DNA from 3 places in the Thioalkalivibrio sp. ALJ15 genome. Region 1 is predicted to be linked to each of the others. Evidence: predicted binding sites of a transcription regulator. Region 1 holds the regulator's gene; each other region holds the start of a gene.
The links. The regulator sigma-54, encoded in region 1, starts transcription at its own class of promoters, with help from an activator protein. The targets are predictions, from matches to a motif close to TGGCANGNTNCNTGCTT.
Positions count from the first base shown of each region.

Region 1 (7,061 bases):
ACATCACCTCGACCTGCATCCCCTTGCCCCGGAGCTCGCGCAGGAGGTCGGCAAAGCCCTCGAGGGCCGTCAGCCCGCTGCGGACATCCACCCCGACCGCCAGATGCCGGTCTTCGTCCGCGTCGTAATCGCCACTGCGGACCTGTTCGATCAGCCCGGGCAGCAGCGGCAGCGGCAGGTTGTCGACACAGAAATAGCCGGCGTCCTCCAGCGTATGCAGGGCGACCGTCTTGCCGGAACCCGACAGACCACTGACCAGCAGGAGTCGCATTCAGCCCTCCGGGTCCGGGTTGGGGACGGTGGTTGCAGGGATCGCGCGGTGGTACGGCGGCTCCTCGGGCTCGCCGCTCATCTGCCGGCGCTGACGTGCGCGCAGGTCGTCGCCGGCGACATAGCCCTGCATGTGCAACATGTGGTTGCGCACCGCCGCCTCGATCATCACCGCGATGTTGCGCCCCGGCGCGACCGGCAGGCTGATCAGCGGGATACGCAGCCCGAGGATGCCGATCTCCCCGCGGCGGCCATTCAGGCGGTCATCCGGCACCGGCGAGGGCTCGCCGTGGTCGCGCAGGTCGATAATCAGCCGCAGATACTTGCCGCCCTTGATCGCCGAATCCCCGTACATGGCGCGGACGTTCAGCACGCCCAGCCCGCGGACCTCGAGCAGGTCCTGCAACAGGGCCGGGCAGTGTCCGCGCACGATATCCGGGGCGATGCGGGCAAACTCCGGTGCGTCGTCGGCGATCAGCCGGTGCCCGCGCGAGATCAGCTCGAGCGCCACCTCGCTCTTGCCCACGCTGGAGGCCCCGCTGATCAGCACGCCAATGCCGAGGATCTCCATGAACACGCCATGGCGCACCTCGAAATGGGCCAGCCGCTGCTGCAGGAAATAGCGCAGCAGGGAGATAATCTCGTGGCTGCTGGTCGAGGAGCACAAGATCAGCGGCAGCTGCTCATCGGGGACGTCCGGCATCTCCGAGAACGGGCAGGTGTCCTCGGCGAAGATCACCGCGGTCGTCCCGGTGCGGGCCATCTCCAGGATCAGTTGCTCGCGCTGATCATCGCTCAGCCGCGCGATATAGCGCGCCTCGAAATCGCCGATCACCTGGATACGGTTAGGCCGGATCAGGTTGAGGTGCCCGGCGAGGGGCAGGTCGTCGCCGTCACCGCCGACCAGGTTGCGATCCGGTGCGACCTGCTCGCCGTGTACGTAGCGCAGATCCAGGCGATTGCCCATCGCCTGGATCAGGACCTCTACGGTGATGTCGCGCGCGATGCCGCCCTCTCCCAGTGCCTCGTTCATGCACGAATCTCCGGCAGTGCTGGCACGGGGCGTCGTAAGAGAGAAAGTACTGCCGGGAGAGCCATGTTCAGGCGTCGCCGAAGGCCCGGGTCAGTTCGCGTTCCAGGGCGTCCGCGTCGCCGGCACGGCGCAGCGAGGCGATATTGTCGGGCTGCGAGAGACCGCGAGCCAGCTGCGCCAGCAGGTCCAGGTGCGCGCTGGTCGCCGCCTCGGGCACCAGCAGTGCGATCAGGATGTCCACGGGTTCGTGGTCCATGGCGTCGAAGTCGACCCCCTGGTCCAGCCGCAGGACCGCGACCCGGGGGGCATCGAGCTCGGCCAGACGCCCATGCGGGATGGCCACGCCATGCCCCAGACCGGTGGAGCCAAGCTTCTCGCGGGCAGACAGGGCCTCGAAGATGGCCCCGCTGGCCGGGCCGGCGGACTCCTCGCCGCCGACGGCCAGCAACTCGGCCAGGGTCTCGAGCGCCCGTTTCTGGCTGGAACACTCGGGCTCCAGCCGGATACGGGCGCGGGTGATCAGCTCGGCAATGGTCATTGCGTTAAAGGGCCTGTTCGCGGTTGCGCTGGGCACCCTCGGCGCGGTGATGGTCCTTGACCTTTTCCTTGTGCTTGATCAGCTGACGATCCACCTTGTCGATCAGGCCATCAATCGCCGCATACATATCCTCGTGACTGGCTTCGGCGTGGATGTGATTGCCGCTGACCTGGAGATTGGCCTCCGCCTTGTTGTTCAGGTTCTGGTTTTTCTCGTGGGTCAGCACCACATGCACGTCGATCACTTTGTCGAAGTGGCGTTCCAGCTTCGCGAACTTTTCGTTCACGTAGTCGCGCAGGGCGTCGGTGATATCGACGTGATGGCCGGTCAGGTTGATCTGCATGGTCAGGCTCCTTTTTGCTTGGTTCCACTGGGCATACTCGCCATCTGCCGGCGTTCGCTGGAAGACGGTATGTGCATAGCCTCGCGGTACTTGGCCACGGTGCGTCGGGCCACATTAATGCCCCGATCCGACAGGATCTGGGCCAGTTTTGCATCACTCAGTGGCTTGTTCGGGGTCTCGCCACCAATCAATTCCCGAATCATGGCACGGATCGCGGTCGCCGAGCATTCGCCGCCATCGGCTGTGCCAACATGACTGGAAAAGAAGTACTTGAACTCGAATACCCCACGCGGGGTGTGCATGTATTTCTGTGTAGTCACCCTCGAGATGGTCGATTCGTGCATCTCCAGGGTCTCGGCGATATCGCGCAGGATCAGCGGTTGCATGGCAACCTCACCATGCTCGAGAAACCCCTGCTGGCGCACGACGATGGCCTGGGCGACCCGCAGCAGGGTGTCGTTCCGGCTGTGCAGGCTCTTCAGGAACCAGCGCGCCTCCTGCAACTGATCGCGCATAAACGCGCTATCACGCGCATCGGAGACCTGCCGCACCATGCCCGCATAGAGATCGTTGATGCGAATGCGCGGCGCAATCTCCGGGTTCAAGTCCACGCGCCAGCCATCGCGGTCATGGCGGACATAGACATCCGGCACCACATATTCCGAAGTGGACTCGCTGATCTGGGCACCGGGCCGCGGATTCAGGGTGCGGATCAGGTCCAGCGCCCGCGCCAGCTCGTCCGGGTCGCGCACGCCGGACTGGCGCTGCAGGGCTCGGTAGTCCCGCTTGGCCAGGCTCTCCATGCCGTTTTCCAGGATGGCTCGAGCCGCGTCACGCGCCGGGGCATCCGGCGCCAAATGGCGCAGCTGGATCTCCAGGCACTCGCGCAGGTCCCGCGCACCGACGCCCAGCGGGTCGCACTGCTGAATCCAGTGCAGCACCGCCTCGACCTCGTCGACCCCCACGGGCTCGTCTTCGCCCTGGCTGATCATCTCCGCCAGCGCCTCGAGTTCACTGTCCAGATAGCCGTCCGGGCTGATCGCGTCGATCAGCGCCGCCCCGATCCGTTGGTCTCGTGGGGTCAGGTGGCTCAGATGCAGCTGCCAGAGCAGGTGGTCCTGCAGGCCCTCGTCCTCGCCGTCGGAGGTATTCTCCAGCGGGTCGCGGTCGTCCAGGCCGCGTGGGCTCGGGGCGGGCTCGTAGATGTCGTCCCAGCGACTGTCGGTGCTCAACTCCTCGGGGATCACGTCATCGCCAGCCGTGTCGGCCTGCATGCGATCCCCGTCGACCCGTTCGCCCCCTTCCTCCGGGCGCTCGGGCGGGGCCTCCTCGCCCTCGTCCTCCACCTGCTCGAGCATGGGGTTGCTTTCCAGCGCCTGCTGGATCTCCGCCTGCAACTCCAGCGTGGAAAGCTGCAGCAGACGGATCGCCTGTTGCAGCTGCGGGGTCATCGTCAGCGTCTGCCCCAGCTGCAGATTAAGCCCGGGCTTCAGCATCGCGGTTTGAGGTCCATGGTGACCATCAAGATCATCTTAAGGAAACACTGATCAATGTTCACAGTCGAAAGTTTTCTCCGAGATACACGCGGCGCACCTGGGGGTCGTCCAGCAGCTCCTGCGGGGTCCCGGCGCTCAGGATGCGGCCCTCACTAAGAATATAGGCCCTGTCGCAGATTCCGAGGGTCTCGCGCACGTTGTGGTCGGAAATCAGCACACCGATCCCGCGCTGGGCCAGATGCCCAATCACGGCCTGGATATCACCCACGGAAATCGGATCCACGCCGGCAAACGGTTCGTCCAGGCAGATAAAGCGCGGGTCACCGGCCAGTGCCCGCGCGATCTCGGCGCGACGACGCTCGCCCCCGGACAGGGCAATCCCAGGGCTGTGGCGCACGGTCTCCAGCTGGAACTCCTCGATCAGGGCATCGCCGATGCGGCGTCGCTCGTGGCGGTCGAGCTCCGAGCGCAGCTCCAGCACCGCCTGCAGGTTGTCCCAAACACTCAGCCGACGGAAGATCGAGGCCTCCTGCGGCAGGTAGCCCAGCCCGGCTCGGGCCCGCGAATGAATCGGGGCCCGGGTGATGTCCCGGTCACCCAGCGTGATGCGGCCACGATTGGGCCGGATCAGGCCGACCAGGCTGTAGAAACAGGTGGTCTTGCCTGCGCCGTTCGGTCCCAGCAGGCCCACGACCTCCCCTGGTGCCAGATCGACGTCGACACGATCCAGCACCGTACGCTTGCCATAGCGCTTGGTCAGCTCGCGGCCGGTCAGATAGCCGGCCATCGGCGCAGATTCGCCACCGGCCGCGGCGGGCGCGCTGGTGTCGAGCTCGTTCATTCGTCGTCTTCGCGGGGCTGGATCCTGATACGTACACGCTCGTCATCGGCCTCGCCACGCTCGGCCTCGATCACATCCGTCTCCAGGTCGTAGACGATGCGCTTGCCGCGCGCTTCCTCGGCTGCCGTGATCACATGCGCCTGGTCGGTCAGGATCACCCGGTCCTCGTTCAGCAGGTAGTCGATGCGCAGCGCGGTGGCGATGCGCATCTCGCCCGTCTCCGGGTCCGGGGACTCCAGCCGCGCGGGCTCGCCGTGGGCCTCCATCTCGTAAGGGCGTCGATCGCGGCTGCGCACATAGACCTTGTCGGCCTCCAGTGTCATGTCCCCGCGAATCACCACCACATCACCGGTATAAGTGCTTACGCCCCGCCGGTCGTCCATCTCCGCACGATCGGCGGTAATCTCCACCGGCAGGGGCTGCTGCTGGGCAATGACCGGCGCGGCCAGCAGCAACAAGGCACTGCCCAGCAGCACGGACCATCCGGCCCGGGCGAGCGACGACCCACCACGTTCAGTCATTTGCGGCTTCCTCCTCGCCCGACTCGCTGTAGAGCGTGTACACGTCATGGAACAGCTCTATGGTATCCCCTCGCGAGTCGACGCGCAGACCCGTTCCCCGCTGGAAAAGGCCAGGCTGCTCCAGCGTCGACGGGGCATCGGAGGTGGCGATCATGGTGTCGGTCGCCACCGTCACATCGGCGGATTCAATCACCGTGCGCACGCGCTCGCCACGCTCGGGCTGCACCCCCCGCGTGGGGCCGATCAGGTCCAGGATCTCGTCCATCGGTCGGTGCAGCGCCTCGGGCGCAGTCCAGTGCCATTCGATACCGCCGGCGTCAAAGATATCCAGGTCGGGGTCGTCGATCAGTTGAGGGCCGTCACGGCCAAACTCGCGCAGCCGCGTCCCGCGCAGGCGGTGACTCAACTCGCCGTCCTCGCCAGTCGCGTGCAGCGTGAAGCCCTCGATCTCCAGCGTCACCTCGCCCTCCGGCTCGTGCTCGCTGGCAACAGCGCCGGCCACCAGCGCCGCCATTGGCAACAGGATCAGCGCCACCGGTCCGGCCACCCACTTCATCCGTCGACATACTCCGCGAACAGGGCCTCCAGCCGCCCCTGGGCCGCCAGCAGGCCCTCGCAGACCTCGCGCACCGCGCCGCGACCGCCGGGGGCCTGCGTAACCCAATGTGCATGCTGCAATACCAACGGGTGGGAATCCGCCACCGCGATGCCGAGCCCCACACGGCGCATCGCTGGCAGATCAACGATGTCGTCGCCCACGAAGGCGGCCTCGTCGGGCGCATGGCCGCTCTGCTCCAGCAACTCGTGCAGTGCGGCCCCCTTGTCGCGCCGCCCCTGCACCAGATGCTGCACACCGAGGTCCCGCATGCGGTGCTCGACCACCCCGGAGGTGCGTCCGGTCAGGATCGCGACCTCCAGCCCTCCGTCCAATGCCAGACGGATGCCGTGCCCGTCGCGCGAATGAAAGGCCTTGTACTGCTCGCCGGCATCTCCCATGAACAGGCTGCCATCGGTCAGCACGCCGTCGACATCCAGGATCAGCAGACGCACCGCCGCCTGGCGGCTGTGCAGGGCCTCGTCGTGACGGTCCATCAGGCCACCCCCGCGCGCAGCAGGTCGTGCATGTTCAGCACCCCGACCAGCCTCTGGTCGTCATCCACCACCGGCAGGGCATTGATCCGCTTGCTCTCCATGGTCTCCAGCGCCTCTACGGCCAGCCACTGCGGACGGGCGGCATGCCCGCCACGCGTCATCACCTGGCCGATGGTCAGCGCCTCCAGGCTTTCGCCACGATCCAGCGTGCGCCGGAGGTCGCCATCGGTAAACACACCGAGGATATGCGCCTCGGGATCGGCGACGATCACCAGCCCCAGCCCCTTGCGCGTAATCTCGAACAGGGCGTCCTTCAGCGGGGCCTCGGGACCCACGCGCGGGATCGCGTCACCGGTATGCATGATGTCCGCGACATGGACCAGCAACCGCCGCCCCAGTCGGCCGCCGGGATGCGAGCGGGCAAAATCGTCGGCGGTAAAGCCGCGCGCATCCAGCACCGCGACCGCCAGGGCATCGCTCATCGCCAGCGCGGCCGTGGTGCTGGAGGTCGGGGCCAGGCCCAGCGGGCAAGCCTCGCGCTCGACCGAGACATCCAGGTGCACGGTGGCATCCTGCCCCAGCCGCGACCCGGGATTGCCGGTCAGCGCGATGAGCGGTACGTCCAGCCGCCGGATCAACGGCAGGATGGTCAGCAGCTCGTCGGTCTCGCCGGAATTGGACAGGGCGATCACCACGTCGTCACGGGTAATCATGCCAAGATCGCCGTGGCTGGCCTCGCCGGGGTGGACGAAAAACGCCGGGGTCCCGGTGGAGGCCAGGGTGGCCGCCAGCTTGGAGCCGATATGGCCGGACTTGCCCATGCCGGTCACCACGACCCGGCCGCGGCATTCGAGGATGTGGCGACAGGCCTCCAGGAACGCATCGTCCACGCGGTCGGCCAGTCGACGCACGGCCTCGGCCTCATCG
Region 1 is NZ_KB912056.1:48,441-55,501, forward strand. It holds gene rapZ (RNase adapter RapZ) at 1-271, opposite strand, end outside; gene hprK (HPr(Ser) kinase/phosphatase) at 272-1,303, opposite strand; gene G015_RS0100275 (PTS sugar transporter subunit IIA) at 1,371-1,841, opposite strand; gene hpf (ribosome hibernation-promoting factor, HPF/YfiA family) at 1,846-2,184, opposite strand; gene G015_RS0100285 (RNA polymerase factor sigma-54) at 2,187-3,680, opposite strand; gene lptB (LPS export ABC transporter ATP-binding protein) at 3,739-4,467, opposite strand; gene lptA (lipopolysaccharide transport periplasmic protein LptA) at 4,518-4,997, opposite strand; gene lptC (LPS export ABC transporter periplasmic protein LptC) at 5,035-5,598, opposite strand; gene kdsC (3-deoxy-manno-octulosonate-8-phosphatase KdsC) at 5,595-6,134, opposite strand; gene G015_RS0100310 (KpsF/GutQ family sugar-phosphate isomerase) at 6,134-7,061, opposite strand, start outside.

Region 2 (7,061 bases), on a different contig from region 1:
TGAGCTTGCGAATGCGTTCACTGGGGCTGATCACGTCAGTCAGCCGTATGCCGAACTTCTCGTTGACCACGACCACCTCGCCATGCGCGATGAGCGTCCCGTTCACGAGCACATCCAACGCCTCCCCCGCGAGTCGGTCGAGCTCCACCACCGACCCCTGGTTCAACTGCAGCAGATTGCGAATGGGGATGCGGCTGCGACCGATCTCCATCGAGATGGTGACCGGCACATCCAGCACCATCTGCAGATTAATGTCCTCGGCCGACATGCCGGCCGACGCCGCCAGTTCCTCCGGCTTCAGAGGTTCGGCCTCCGGATCGGGCTTGTGCTTGCGCTCCCTTTTCTCCGCTCCCATCAGGGGATCGGCCGATTCACTTCCGCTACTGCTGGCCTGGGCCTGATTCAACAGCTCGTCCGGATCGGCGGCCGGCTCACCGTCGGTGTCCTTCTGCTCGGCCAGCGCTGCGGCCCATTCGTCCGCCAGGGCGTCCTGGTCCTCTTCGGATTCCCCTTCGGCTGCCTCCGTGGTCACGTCACTGTCCTCACTGGAAGCCAGGCTCTCGTCGTCTTTCTTGTTGTCTTCGGTGTCTGCCATGGGTGCAGCCCTCTATCGCTTGATAATGCGATCCGTCACCTGGATCGCATTCTTGCCATCGGATACGCCAAACTTCCCACGAAACAGCGGGATATCTTCGACTCTCAAGGTAACGGTCTCGGGGAGATTGATCGGGATGATGTCGCCCGGCTGGATGTCGAGCAGCTCCTGCACCGTCACTTCGGTCTCGGTCAGGGTGGAGCTCACCTCGACTTCCGCGTCCTGAATCTCTTCTTCCAGCGCCTTCATCCAGCGTTGATCCACGTCGGACCGGTCCGATTGCAGCCCGGTATCCAGCTGCTCGCGGATCGGCTCGATCATCGAGTACGGCAAGGTGAAATGCAGATTGCCGCCGCCACCATCGAGCTCGATATGGAACTCGCTGATCACGACGATCTCGGTGGGCGAGACGATATTGGCGAACTGCGGGTTCACCTCCGAGTTCAGGAACTCGAAGCGCAGATCCATCACCGGCTGCCAGGCCTTGACCATGTCCTCGAATGCGCCTTCGAGGATGCCGTGGACCACGCGCATCTCCATCGGCGTGAAATCCCGTCCCTCGATGCGCGTGTGGTAGCGACCGTCGCCACCAAAGAAGTTGTCGACCAGGATGAACACCAGCTTCGGGTCGAACACGAACAGACCAGTCCCGTGCAGCGGATGCGCCCGCACCAGGTTCAGGCTGGTCGGCACGAACAAGGAGTGCATGTACTCCGAGAACTTCGAGACCCGAGTGCCGACCACGGAGAGCTCCGCAGAGCGACGCAGCATATTGAACAGGCGTACCCGGAGGTGTCGTGCAAAGCGCTCGTTGATCATCTCCAGCGTGGGCATCCGCCCACGCACGATCCGATCCTGCGTCGCGAAGTTGAACTCGCGGGCCTCTCCGTCATTCGGAAACGGGTCATCCGTTTCGATATCGCCGTCATCGACCCCATGAAGGAGGGCGTCGATCTCGTCCTGGCTGAGGATATCCGTTTGCGCCATGGTTCTGCCTACTGCATGACCAGTTCGTTAAAGCGCACCGCTTCCACATCATGTGGTGCGTCCCGCTCCTCAAGGATCTCGGCGATCGCCTCGCGCAGCTCCTCGGCGAGCGATTCCTTCCCGTCACGCGTATTGAGGTCGTCGTAGTGTTTCTCTCCAAGCAGGCCCAGCACATCATTGCGAACGGCCGGCATATGCCGCTCCAGCGCTGCAATCACCTCGGGGTCGGTGGTGACGACGCTTAGCTCGAGCCGGAGATAGCGAATGCGTCCGGGCCCATCAATGTTCACGGTCATCGGCTCCAGTCCGTGATAGTGGCGCTCGGCAGGGCCTTCTTCGCCGGTCTCTTCCTCGCCACCGCCGGACAAGAAAAACCACGCAGCCGCCGCGCCGGCCCCGGCGAACACGAGCACCAGTAAAATGACAATCCAGAGCAGCCCTTTCTTGCCCTTTTTGCCGGCGCCTTCTTCACCCAGTTCGACTTCTTTCTCCGCCATTTCCTACCCTCGAGATTCGTGAATCCGTCCATGTTGACGGCACGGGATCGCGCTGACTATTGCCTGAACTCATAGCAAAGGCAGTGCCAAGATTGGTTTACGTAATATTTTCCGACACTTAAGAAGGGGAAAAGAGAACTCTGGAGGGGTGCAACCGGGAAAGAACAAGGGGATCGTCAAGATTCAGCCGCCCCGAACCCGGCAGAAGACGGGATCTTGGCGGCACACAAACCGGGGATGGGAACGACCGGGGGGTTTCCGCACCCGGTCTTTTGCAAACGGACTTACTCAGGCGAAGAGGTCAAGGCGGCGGTTCAGAATCGAAAGGGTGCTACCCGTAGCCTGCTCGCCTTCGGCTTCGGACTCATCGGCCTCGCGCCCGGCCCGCTGCCCGTCAGCCAATTCCTGCTGACCTTCACGCTCTTCGGCCGCCTGATCGGACACGGTCGCATCCTCGAGCGTAAGGCCGCTCTGGGCGAGACTCTCGCGCAGCCGAGGCATCGCCGCCTCCAGAACCTCGCGGGTCACCGGATTTGCACTGATGAACTGGACGGTGGCTCGATCACCGTCCACGTTCAGGCGGACATCGAGTGTCCCCAGCTGCGGCGGATGCAGCTTGATCTCCGTACGGCCGCCCTGGGCACGCGCCAGCATGCGGATCTGGTCCGTCAGCTCGCGCTCGCCACCCGGCTGCAGCAGCCGAGCCAGGTCCAGGCGCAACGAGCTGCGTGAACCCTCGCTGCCTTCCGCAGCCTGTACATGCGCCGGCAGAATGCCGGCCAGAGGTTCCGCGCGTCCCTGCGCCCTTTGCGTATCAGTCCCCTGGGACATCCATTGCGCCAGCAGCTCCAGAACATTCTCGCGCGAAAGGCGGCTGTTCGGACCGAGCAGCTCGGTGCCCGCCCCGCCACCTGAAGCAGCCGAGCCCTGGCTGGACTCGAGGAACAGCCGCATGACCGCTGCAGGCAACGGCTTGATCTCGCGCGCGCCACCGTTGTCTTCGCCACGCTCCATACGTGCAACGGACGGACCGGGGCGATCATCCACTGCCGTCATGAGCGCGGCCAGCGGCAAATCCTTGCCGCCCGATTCCACCTCGACGGCCAGTTCGCCTCCGTCCATCAGGGCTTGCAAGCGGGCCAGCATGCCCTCCAGATCGAGCCCTTCAAGCTCCTCTTCACCCACGCCCAGATCGGCCAGCAGCGCCTCGAGCTGCGGCTGAAGAATATCGAGGAAACCCTCGCCTTCTGCGGTTTTCAGGTCCTTCAACCCTTCGAGGCCTTCGAGCGCCTGAAGGTCCTTGAGGTCACTGCCACCCCCCAACAACTGCAGCAGCGGCATCATCCCCTGGCCGGCATTGCCTGTCGCGATCATCAATGGATCCTCTGAGTCATTGCCCGGCTCGTACGCCTTTGATGGGCATTCCTGGTCAGCTCATTCAAGATTCTTGCCAGTCGTTGTTCGTCTCCTGCGTGCGCGTGTGCACCTGCCGTGTCGCCCACATGTCCTGCTCATGCTGGCGACGGCGATCGGCCTCCCGCTCCTGTTCTGCAATGCGGCGCTCCAGGAGCTTTTCCAGGGACATCACCGCCCGGTGGCGGAGTAGCCACTCCTGGCGTGCCTGTTCCGCCTGGGCGCCTGCGGCCTGCGCGCGTAGGTCTTGCTGTTCCAGTGCATGCCGCAGTTGATCCCGCATCCCGGAAAGCCACTTGAGCTGATTCGTGTCATCGGGCAGTGGCGCGCGGAGATACTCGAGCTGATAGCCCTCCAGCTGGGTCCGCTGGGTCTCGACCGCGTCCAGTTGCTGCAACCGCGCCCCCAGTTGACGAGTGGCTTCACTCTCTTCGATGCGTCGCAGACGCAGAAGACGTTCCAAGCGCCGAGAATCCATTTCAGGCGCCCCCGATCAAGGCCAGCAGTTCGTCGCGGGCCTGATCAAACCCGACCGCCTCGTCGCGACCCTGCCCAAGGTAGGCCTCCAGCCGCTCGTGCATCGCCACCGCTTCATCCAGATGCGGATCCGCTCCCCTGCGGTAGGCGCCCACGGCGATCAGGTCGCGGTTGCGCAGGTAGGTCGAGGCGAGATCCCGGAATCGCCGGGCCGCCTGCTCGTGCTCCGGCGTGATCAGCGCGCTCATCACTCGCGAGACCGACGCCGACACGTCGATCGCGGGATAGCGTCCGGTCTCCGCGATCTCGCGCGACAGGACCACGTGCCCGTCGAGGATCGCACGCGCCGCATCCACAATCGGGTCGTTCTGGTCATCGCCCTCGGCGAGCACCGTATAGAACGCCGTGATCGAACCACCGCCCACATCCCCGTTGCCGGCCCGCTCCACCAGTTGCGGCAGACGCGCGAACACCGAGGCGGCGTAGCCCTTCGAGGCCGGTGGCTCGCCAATCGCCATCGCGATCTCGCGCGCCCCCTGGGCAAAACGCGTGAGCGAATCCATCAACAGCAGTACATTGAGCCCCCGGTCGCGGAACGACTCCGCCACCGTGGTGGCTACCCAGGCCCCGTGCTGGCGAAGCAGCGGCGACTGGTCGGCGGGCACTGCCACGACCACGGTGCGCTGGCGTGACTCCTCATCCAGGATCTCGTGGATAAATTCATTTACTTCGCGCCCACGCTCACCGATCAGCCCGACCACGATCACATCGGCATCAGTGTTGCGTGTCATCATCCCGAGCAGAACGCTCTTCCCGACACCGGACCCGGCGAACAGGCCCAGCCGCTGCCCACGGCCGACCGACAGCAGGCCGTTGATCGAGCGAATCCCGACATCCAGCGGTTCCCGCACCGGAGCCCGCTGTAGCGGGTTGATCGGCCGCCCCGACAGCGGACTGTGGTCACGCGCGCGCAAGGGCCCTTTGCCATCCAGCGGCTGGCCATTGGCATCGATCACGCGCCCGAGCAGCGCGTCCCCGACCGGGATCTCGCGTTGGATATCGAGTGGTTCGATGCGCGCACCGGGCGTCAGGCCCGAGGCAAGCTCCTCCGGCATCAGAAAGGTGCGGTCGTTCTGGAACCCCACCACCTCGGCCGGGACGGCCGCGCCATTCTCGCCGTGGATCAGCGCCCGGCCACCCATCGGAAGGCGCAACCCCTCGGCCTCGAAGGTCAGGCCCGTCAGCCGCGACAGGCGGCCTTCGGACTGTGGCGGTTGCACGCGCTCCAGCCGGCCACGCGACTGCTGCAGACGATCCAGAAGCCCGGTGGTCAGTTGCTCTTGCCCACGCTTGCGCAGGGTATCGAGGGGCGAGCTCATGAATCGTCCCCCGATACCGAAGTATCCTCGGGCGCCGTCGAACGGGCAGGCTCAGCCAGATCGCCCCAGACCGCCTCGACCGCCTGTTGCAGGCGGCGCTCCAGCGAGGCGTCCACAGACGCCGCGCCCGACTCGACGCGGCAGCCACCCCGAACAAGGTTCGTATCCGCGACCCAGCGCACCCGCGTATCCAGCGACTGGACATACTCTTCCAGCAGGTTGCGGTCATCCGGGTGCACATGCACCCGCACTTCCTGATTCCGCCCAGGCAGTTGTGCCAAGGCCTGATGCAATACCTGTTCGATCAGTTCCGGTCGGGTCTCCAGCTCGGCAGACAGCACTTTGCGGGCCAGGGCGACGGTCAACGCCAGCAGCTCCGGCTCCAGCTGGTCGGCTGCTTCGGCCAACGGGTCGGTCAGCCCACCCGCCAGTGACTCCAGTCTGGCGACCGTCTCGCGCAGCTGCTTGTCCGACTTTGCCCGCGCGGCCTTCTCGGCCTCCTGTTTCCCGACCTCGTGGCCTTCGGCGTATCCGGCCTCGAAGCCATTCTGACGTGCCTGTTCCTCGATCGCCTCGATCTCGGCGGCCGTGGGCAGTCGTCGGGGCGGCCGCAGGCCTTCATCGCCAATCTCTGGCGGTTCCCAAACCGACGCGTCGGGGTCATGGACCCGCACCTGGGCGCCGGGACGGGATGTCACAACATCGCCTCGCTACCCTGCCCGCCGAGCACGATCTCGCCGTTCTCGGCGAGGCGACGGGCCACCGCCAGGATCTCCTTCTGCGCCGCCTCGACCTCGCTCACGCGGACCGGGCCCTTGGCCTCCAGATCCTCACGCAGCATCTCGGCCGCACGCTTCGACATATTGCGGAAAATCTTGTCCTGGAGCTCCTCTTCGGCGCCCTTCATGGCCAGCACCAACGAGTCTGTCGAGATCTCGCGCAACAGGGTCTGGATGCCGCGATCGTCGATATCCACCAGGTTCTCGAAGACGAACATCTCTTCTTCGATCCGCCCGCCAAGGTCCGAATCGGACTCCTTGATGGATTCCATGATCTCGGCCTCGCGCGACCCTTCCATCAGATTCATGATGTTGGCCGCCGTGCGAACCCCACCCAGCATCGAGGTCTTGCTGGCGGCATTCCCCGAAAGCTGACGATCGAGGATTTCATCCAGCTCCTGCAGCGCCTGCGGCTGGATGCCGTCCAACGTCGCGATTCGCATCACGACGTCCGTCTGCACGCGGGTAGGCAGGTATTGCAGCGTGTCCGATGCCTGATCGGAATCCAGGTGCGACAGGACGATCGCGACGATCTGTGGGTGTTCGTTACGCAGCATGTCGGCGATCGCGCGCGGGTCCAGCCACTTAAGGGCCTCGATCCCCTTGGAATTGCGCCCCAGCAGGATCCGGTCGATGACGCCCGAGGCCTTCTCGCCAAGGGCGTTCTCCAGCACGCTGCGCACGTACTCGTCCGCACCTACGCCGAGCGCCGTTTGCTCCTGCACATGCGCGGAAAACTCGTGCAGCGCGGAGTCCACATCCGCGCGCGAGATGCGGTCCATCGAGGCCATCGCGGTCCCGATCTTCTGGACCTCTTTGGGCCCCATATGGCGCATGACCTCGGCGGCGGCATCCTCGCCGAGACTCATCATGAACACCGCGGCGCGTTCCGCGCCATCGAGCTTCTTGGGTTGCTTGTCAACGGCCATCATCA
Region 2 is NZ_KB912059.1:416,059-423,119, forward strand. It holds gene fliN (flagellar motor switch protein FliN) at 1-595, opposite strand, end outside; gene fliM (flagellar motor switch protein FliM) at 608-1,582, opposite strand; gene fliL (flagellar basal body-associated protein FliL) at 1,591-2,079, opposite strand; gene G015_RS0111200 (flagellar hook-length control protein FliK) at 2,368-3,453, opposite strand; gene G015_RS0111205 (flagellar export protein FliJ) at 3,518-3,970, opposite strand; gene G015_RS0111210 (FliI/YscN family ATPase) at 3,972-5,348, opposite strand; gene G015_RS0111215 (FliH/SctL family protein) at 5,345-6,046, opposite strand; gene fliG (flagellar motor switch protein FliG) at 6,043-7,059, opposite strand; gene fliF (flagellar basal-body MS-ring/collar protein FliF) at 7,046-7,061, opposite strand, start outside.
Region 2: the regulator sigma-54 is predicted to act here: its motif matches at 2,152-2,168, upstream of fliL (flagellar basal body-associated protein FliL).

Region 3 (7,061 bases), on a different contig from region 1:
GGTCATCAGTTTCAGCTTCATCGATGCCGAGGCCTCGCGGTCTTTCTATCCGACGGTGGAGCCGCTGGGCCTGGCCAACCCGATCTCCAGTGACTTGGCGGTAATGCGCCCCGGCCTGTGGCCCGGTCTGGTCGCCACGGCGGCCTATAACCAGGCGCGCCAGCAGCCGGACCTGCGCCTGTTCGAGCATGGCCTGCGATTTGTGCCGGATGCCTCCGGCCTGCGCCAGGAGCCGCGTCTCGCGGGCCTGCTGGGCGGGCGGGCGCAGCCGGAGCACTGGGAGGCCGCGTCGCGCCGCGTCGACTTCTTTGATGCCAAGGGTGTCGTCGAGGCACTTTGTGCCTCCGTGGAGGCGCCGCTGGGCTTTCGCTCGGAGAAACATCCTGCGCTCCACGACGGGCAGTCCGCGCGGATTATGGCGGGTGATCGCCCCATCGGTTGGGTCGGGCGTCTGCACCCGGCGCTTTGCAGGCAGTTCGATGTCGAGCCGGTGTATCTGTTCGATCTCGATGCGCGGGCGATCCTGCGCGCACCGGTCGCCCAGTTCGCGCCGCTGTCGCCATATCCGTCGATCCGGCGTGATCTTGCCCTGGTGGTGCAGGCGACCGTTCCGGCCGGTGATGTGCTGAACGCGATCGAAGAACTGGGGCTGGAGCTGGTGCAGGATGTCCGGCTGTTTGATGTCTACCAGGGCAAGGGCTTGAATCCGGACGAGAAGAGCCTCGCTTTGGGCTTGATTTTGCGGGCTTTTGATCGCACCCTAGGCGAACAGGACGTGGCAAGCGTCACCGACAAGGTCGTCGAGCATCTGCACGCTCGCTTCCAGGCAACCCTGAGGCAGTGATTCCATGGCAGCAGTGACGAAGGCGGATCTTGCCGCCACGCTGAACGAAGAACTGGGCCTGAACAAGCGTGAGGCCAAGGAATTCGTCGAGATGTTCTTCGAGGAGATGCGCCAGTCGCTGGAAGAGGGCGAGGGCGTGAAGCTCTCCGGCTTCGGCAACTTCATCCTTCGCGACAAGAACCAGCGGCCCGGGCGCAATCCGAAGACCGGCGAGGAAATCCCGGTCTCGGCGCGGCGCGTCGTCACCTTCCGCCCGGGGCAGAAGCTGCGCGAGAGGGTCGAAAGCTATGCTGGAAGCGAGTAACCACCAGGAACTGCCCGCGATCCCGGGCAAGCGCTACTTCACCATTGGCGAGGTCGCCGAGCTGTGTCAGGTGAAACCTCACGTGCTGCGCTACTGGGAACAGGAGTTCCCGATGCTCGAGCCGGTCAAGCGGCGGGGCAATCGGCGCTACTACCAGCGCCAGGACGTGATCCTGATCCGCCAGATTCGGGCCCTGCTGTACGAAGAGGGCTATACGATCAATGGCGCGCGACAGAAGCTGTCTGGCGACGAGGCCAAGGGTGATCGCCAGCAGGCACGCCAGATCATCCAGGATACGATCTCGGAGCTGGAATCGGTGTTGCGTGTATTGCGCGCCTGAGAGGTCTTCTGGTCCGGGTCCTTTCGTGGGGGCAGGGAATCGGATATGATTCGCGGCTTCGGGGCGTAGCGCAGTCTGGTAGCGCATCTGCATGGGGTGCAGAGGGTCGCAGGTTCAAATCCTGCCGTCCCGACCAAGTTCAACGACTTGAAGGATATTCTTCAGGTGAAAAAAGAGGCCGCATCGAGCGGCCTTTTTTGTGTCTGGAGTGAGGGAAGAGACTGGCCTCGTCTGTTACTCCATCGAACGCCGGCGCGCCTCGCGCTGATAGTGCAGCAGGGCGATGTTGAACTGCCGCTCCAGCCACTGGTTCATGCCGGTGACCTGGAAGCCGGCATACACGTATCCGTCGCGCGGGCTGCGACGGCGATTGGCCAGACGCAGGTCGCCGCCCAGGCGTTCGCCAACTTCGGGCAGTAGCAGGTTCTCGAAACGCATCGGGGTCCCGATCTCGATTGTTTCGACCCAGTCTTGTGGTACCTCCACGCACATCCCCTGGGCCGAAAGATCGGCCAGGTCCCCGATACCGGGCTCTTCCCATTCGCGGTACTGCAATTCGACGCGCGGGCGCTCGCTGATCGGGATATGGACGCGAAAGGTCTCGCGTCGCTGGAGATATTCCAGGGTCTCGGGATAGGGGCAGACGTAAAGGGCCCCGGCGTCCTCGCGTTCGATGCGCGAGACGGCGGTGGAGAAGCGTACGGCCACCCCGCGCAGGCTGGCGAATACCCGCATGCCAGTGCCTTCCTGGGCGTGGCGATTCGCTTCGATGGGCGTGAGTTCGTCGAGGAAGAGCTCGCGTGCACCGGAATCAAGGCGAACCAGCGCGGAGTTGTACAGCGGGCCATCGTCGTCGAGGCGGACGTTGACGAGGGTGAGCTTGTGATCCAGATCCTTGAGGATGCCGGCAATCCGCTCCGGCTTGTCGACGATGTAGTCGGTCTCTTCCATGCGTGGCGTTGTTGTAATTATTGGGCCAAGCCGCACGGTACTGCCGAGCGGTCCGGAATGCCAGCCCCGGGTGTGAGGCGGAGAAGGGCGGAGAGGTGTCGCGCAGAGCGCGCGCGGGTCATGCGCGGGTGATGCGCCGACCGGTACGGCTGCCGGACTGGGTGCGGCCGTAGGGGTCGTAGGTGGGAGCCGGGCCGGGTTCCTCGCCGCGCAGGATCTGGATGGACATCTCCACGCGACGACGGTCGCGATCGATCAGTCGGGCATTCCCCTGGTTGAGGGTATTGCAGCGCTCCACCGAGCGGCGTAGCGCCTGCCAGTGGTCGTCCAGCTCGGCGCCTCCCTCGAGCCGACCGAACAGCCGTGCAAGTCCCTCGGGCGTATACGTTTCGCCGGCGGCCTCGATCGTCTCGCGCTGTCGCCGGCTTTCGGTTTCGAGTTCCTGCAGTAGCGTCTGCTTCTGGGCCACGACTTCGCGCAGGGTCTCGGCGGCCCGTGATTCCACCGCCCGGGTCTCCTGCAGCAGGATGTCCTCCATCTGGTGGCTCAGCCGAATCGAGGCCTCCAGCGAGCGGAGGAAGGCGTGGCGTTGTTCGGGCGACATCGTCGGGTCTCTGTTAGCGCAACAGGCTTTCCAGCTCGATCATGCGATCGGCTAGCTGTTCGTTGTCTACCGGGTACTGACCGTTGGAGATGGCCTCGCGCAGCTCGGCGACTCGCGCCTCGTCGAACGGGGCGTTGCTGGCGGCCCCGGAGGCGGCGTTCATTGCCTGCGCCGCGCCGGTCAGGGTGACAGAGTCATCCTGACGTACGGGTGAGGATGCATTGCCCTGGGCGCCTGCGTCGGGGCGAGAGGTCTCATCGCGGCCCTTCACGCTCGAGCTGTTGCCATCCGGGCGCAGGCCGGGGGAGTTCGGGCCTTTGATATCCATTATTCGGTTTCCTGTTTTTGCAATTCTACTGCAGGGGTTAGCGGCAGCACCGGCTGAAACTGTAGCCCCTTGAGCTGTGAATTTTCGATTCGCTTCACAGTTTGTGGATGGTGACGAGACACACCGCCATTCTACAGGGCAACGCGTACATGTCCGGACTCGAGCACCTCGCCTTCCACGACGCGTCCGGACGAGGTGTTCTTCACGCGGATGCGATCGCCCAGGATGCCATTCTCCAGCGCCTCGCCCTGCATGCGGATCACCACCGAGCCGTTCTCGGCCAGGATGGTGACGCGCTGGCCGCGGCTGACCACCTCGCGCTGGGTGACGTGCTGCTGGCCCAGGATCTGACCGGGCCGGATGTTGCGCCGGGTCTGCAGCCCCACCAGTTCGCCCTTGTTCTCGAAATAGCTCCCCGCATGGCGAGAGGTCTGAATTCGCTTGGTGCGCAGATCGCCGGGGAGGATCGTGTGCTGGCGTCGCAGGCTGCGGCTGGCGACCAGCACCTCGGCGTAGCGCTCGACCGTGACTGGCACATAGATCGACCAGCTGACGGGGGTCTCGCACTGAACCTGTACCGCCGTATTGCCATCGCGTCGCCCGCCGGGCGGGAACCGGGTCTCCAGTGCCTCGCTGCATCGGGCCAGGCGCAGGCGGTTGTCCAGCCGGCCGATCTGAATCTCTACCGCTTCGTCGCCTGGTGTGAGGTTCAACTCCTCCTGGATGAAGCGCTCCGCCGCCAGGCGGATGTTTTCCACTGCCTCGATCTCGGCCTGTGCCGCAATGGAGACCAGGGCCAGAACGACGCCCATGGCGGCCGAAAGCCACCAGGAGCGAATGGAAGGTTTGCGTGCTGACTGGTTCATTGGTCTGGATGCGCGTCGGCTTGTCAGGACTCGAGAGGTTTGCAGAGACGTGCAAGCAGAAAACATGCCAGGCAATCAGGAGCGTACCCTCAAGAGTCACAGCGGCCGGCCGTTATCGGGTCTAGAACGCGTGCAATCGGCATGCGACGGCGGTTTGTGGCATGACAGCGTCGGTCTGCGGGGTGCACACTGGGGCCGGCGAGTCGAGGTGGCTGGCCGCTGGGCGAGGGGGAGAGCAGGACAATGAGTCAATTCATTGACGATGTGAATCAGCGCACCCAGCTGGTGGGGCAGAACCGTATGGAGCTGCTCCTGTTTCATTTGGGGAGCTCGCAGACTTTCGGTATCAACGTATTCAAGGTGCGCGAGGTGATCCCGTCGCCGCCGCTGCGGCAGATTCCCGGATCGCTGAGTGTGGTGCGTGGTGTGGCTACCCTGCGTGGCGGAACCGTCCCCATCATCGATCTGGCGCGCGCGATGGGGCTGCGTACCGCCGTGGGCGAAACGGGCGACCACAAGGTGGTGGTGACCGAGTTCAACCGGTCGGTACAGGGGTTCTGGGTGTCCGCGGTCGACCGGATCGTCAACGTTAACTGGGAAGACGTGAAGTCCCCGCCTCGTGGGACCGGGCGCGAGTCGTTTCTGGTGGCGGTCACCGAGATCGACCACAAGCTGGTCGAGATCATTGACGTCGAACGGGTACTGTCGATCGTCAACCCGTTGCCATCCACGGTATCCGACGCGGTGCGCGCGGAGGCCGAGGAAGAACGCGCCAAGCATGGACAGCGCAAGATTGTGATCGTTGATGACTCCGTGGTCGCGCGCAAGCAGATCGAGGGTGCGATCAAGGGCCTGGGCTGGGAGTACGTGGTCTTCAAGGATGGTCGCGAGGCGCTGGATTTCCTGGAGGAGCAGGCCGAGGCCGGCACCGTGGACGAGGTGGTGGAGCTGGTGATTTCGGATATCGAGATGCCGCGCATGGACGGCTATACCCTCACCGCTCGAATTCGTGCGAACGATCGCCTGAAAGGCCTCCGGGTTCTGCTGCACTCGTCACTGAGTGGGGAGTTCAATACGGATATGGTCAAGCGTGCCGGGGCCGACGCCTTCCTGTCCAAGTTCAACCCCGACGAGCTGGCCGAGGCTGTGCTTGACCAGACCCGCAAGGACTGATGCCGGTGCCTGCGCCGTTTGCGTTAGTCGACCGAGTCGACCCTGGCGGCATGGAAGCGGTAACGGATTGCCGGCCGCATGAACATCAGCGGCCATGGCGCGCCGCATCGATCACCCGTTGGGATGCTGTCGGCGTCCGCGCGGTTGCACGTATACTGCATCCGTCCGGCATGGGGGATCGCGTGTTCCCCAGTCGGGTTTTCCGACACGCTGTCAAGGATTCGTCATCAACGTGCCCGTCCGCCCGTACCGTCGACTTTCAAGGATGACTTCGTGATCGACTCGCGTGACTACGAGGAGTTCTCGCGTTTTCTTTCCGAGTGCTGTGGCCTGGTGCTGGGCGACAGTCGTCAGTATCTCGTGTCGAGCCGACTGTCGCGGCTGCTGGACGAGTTCGGCTACAAGAGTGTGCCGGAGCTGCTGCACGCAATGCGCCAGGCACCCAACCCGCGCCTGCGCACGCGTGTGATCGACGCGATGACCACGAACGAAACCTCCTGGTTTCGCGATGGCTTCCCGTTCGAGATCCTGCGCCATGTACTGCTCCCGGAACGGGCGGAGAAAGGCGCAGGGATCAAGGTCTGGTCGTCCGGCTGCTCCAGCGGACAGGAGGCCTACAGCATCTCGATGGTGGCGTCCGAGTGGGAGGAATCGCGGCCCAAGCGTGTGGTGCCGGTATCGATCCTGGGTACGGATCTCTCGGAGAAGATTCTGGACGATGCCCGGCGCGCGGTGTACGACGGGCTGAGCATCGTCCGTGGCCTGAGCGAGGCGAGGCGCGCCCGCTTCTTCGAGACCGTGGCGGAGGGCCATCGCGTACGCCCGGAGATCCAGCGCCGCTGCCGTTTCCAGAAGCTCAACCTGATCGACAGCTATGCGGCGCTGGGCAAGTTCGACATCGTGTTCTGTCGCAACGTGCTGATCTATTTCTCCGCCGAGACCAAGCGACAGGTTCTTGACGGAATTGCCCGCCAGATGAATCCCGGTGGCTATCTGTTTCTTGGCGCTTCCGAGACAGCGGGTCCTTACACCCAGGCCTTCGAAACCGTTCGCACCGAGTACGGCTCCGTCCTTCGCCTGAAGGGCTGATCGGCCCTTTCCGCCTTTCCATACGGTCGCTCCCGCGATCCGGGCGCCACCCTCGGCGCTGCTCTCCCAGCCTCTTTCGGCCCATAGTGGCACACCAATTGCTTTGTCCCTGTCATACGGGGCGAAGCGGTTTCGTCCCGAGGAACCTGAAGTTCGCCAGTGGCGGACGGGGTACGACGGATGAGTCTCTCTCTCGACAAGGCGATGGGCATTCTCCCGGAGGCGGTGAACGTCCGTGCGAAGCGGATGGAGCTGCTGGCCTCGAATATCGCGAATGCCGATACGCCGAATTACAAAGCGCGCGATATCGACTTTCGCTCGGTGCTGCAGGCGGCGGCCGGCGAGGGCGGCAACATGCCGATGGCGAGCACACATCAGGGCCATATCGGCGCCGGCGGGGCGGGTGGTGCCAACGGGTCGATGGAGACGCTTTATCGTGTGCCGTCGCAGCCGTCTCTGGATGGCAACACGGTGGACCCGCAGCTGGAGCGGGCTGCCTTTGCCGAGAATTCCCTGCAGTACCAGAGCAGCCTCGAGTTCCTGAACCGCCGGGTTTCCGGCA
Region 3 is NZ_KB912057.1:103,438-110,498, reverse strand. It holds gene pheT (phenylalanine--tRNA ligase subunit beta) at 1-844, shown strand, start outside; gene G015_RS0104155 (integration host factor subunit alpha) at 849-1,148, shown strand; gene G015_RS0104150 (MerR family transcriptional regulator) at 1,132-1,488, shown strand; tRNA gene G015_RS0104145 (tRNA-Pro) at 1,548-1,624, shown strand; gene G015_RS0104140 (flagellar brake protein) at 1,723-2,439, opposite strand; gene G015_RS0104135 (flagella synthesis protein FlgN) at 2,558-3,043, opposite strand; gene flgM (flagellar biosynthesis anti-sigma factor FlgM) at 3,057-3,371, opposite strand; gene flgA (flagellar basal body P-ring formation chaperone FlgA) at 3,503-4,237, opposite strand; gene G015_RS0104120 (chemotaxis protein) at 4,481-5,410, shown strand; gene G015_RS0104115 (protein-glutamate O-methyltransferase CheR) at 5,684-6,499, shown strand; gene flgB (flagellar basal body rod protein FlgB) at 6,680-7,061, shown strand, end outside.
Region 3: the regulator sigma-54 is predicted to act here: its motif matches at 4,291-4,307, upstream of flgA (flagellar basal body P-ring formation chaperone FlgA).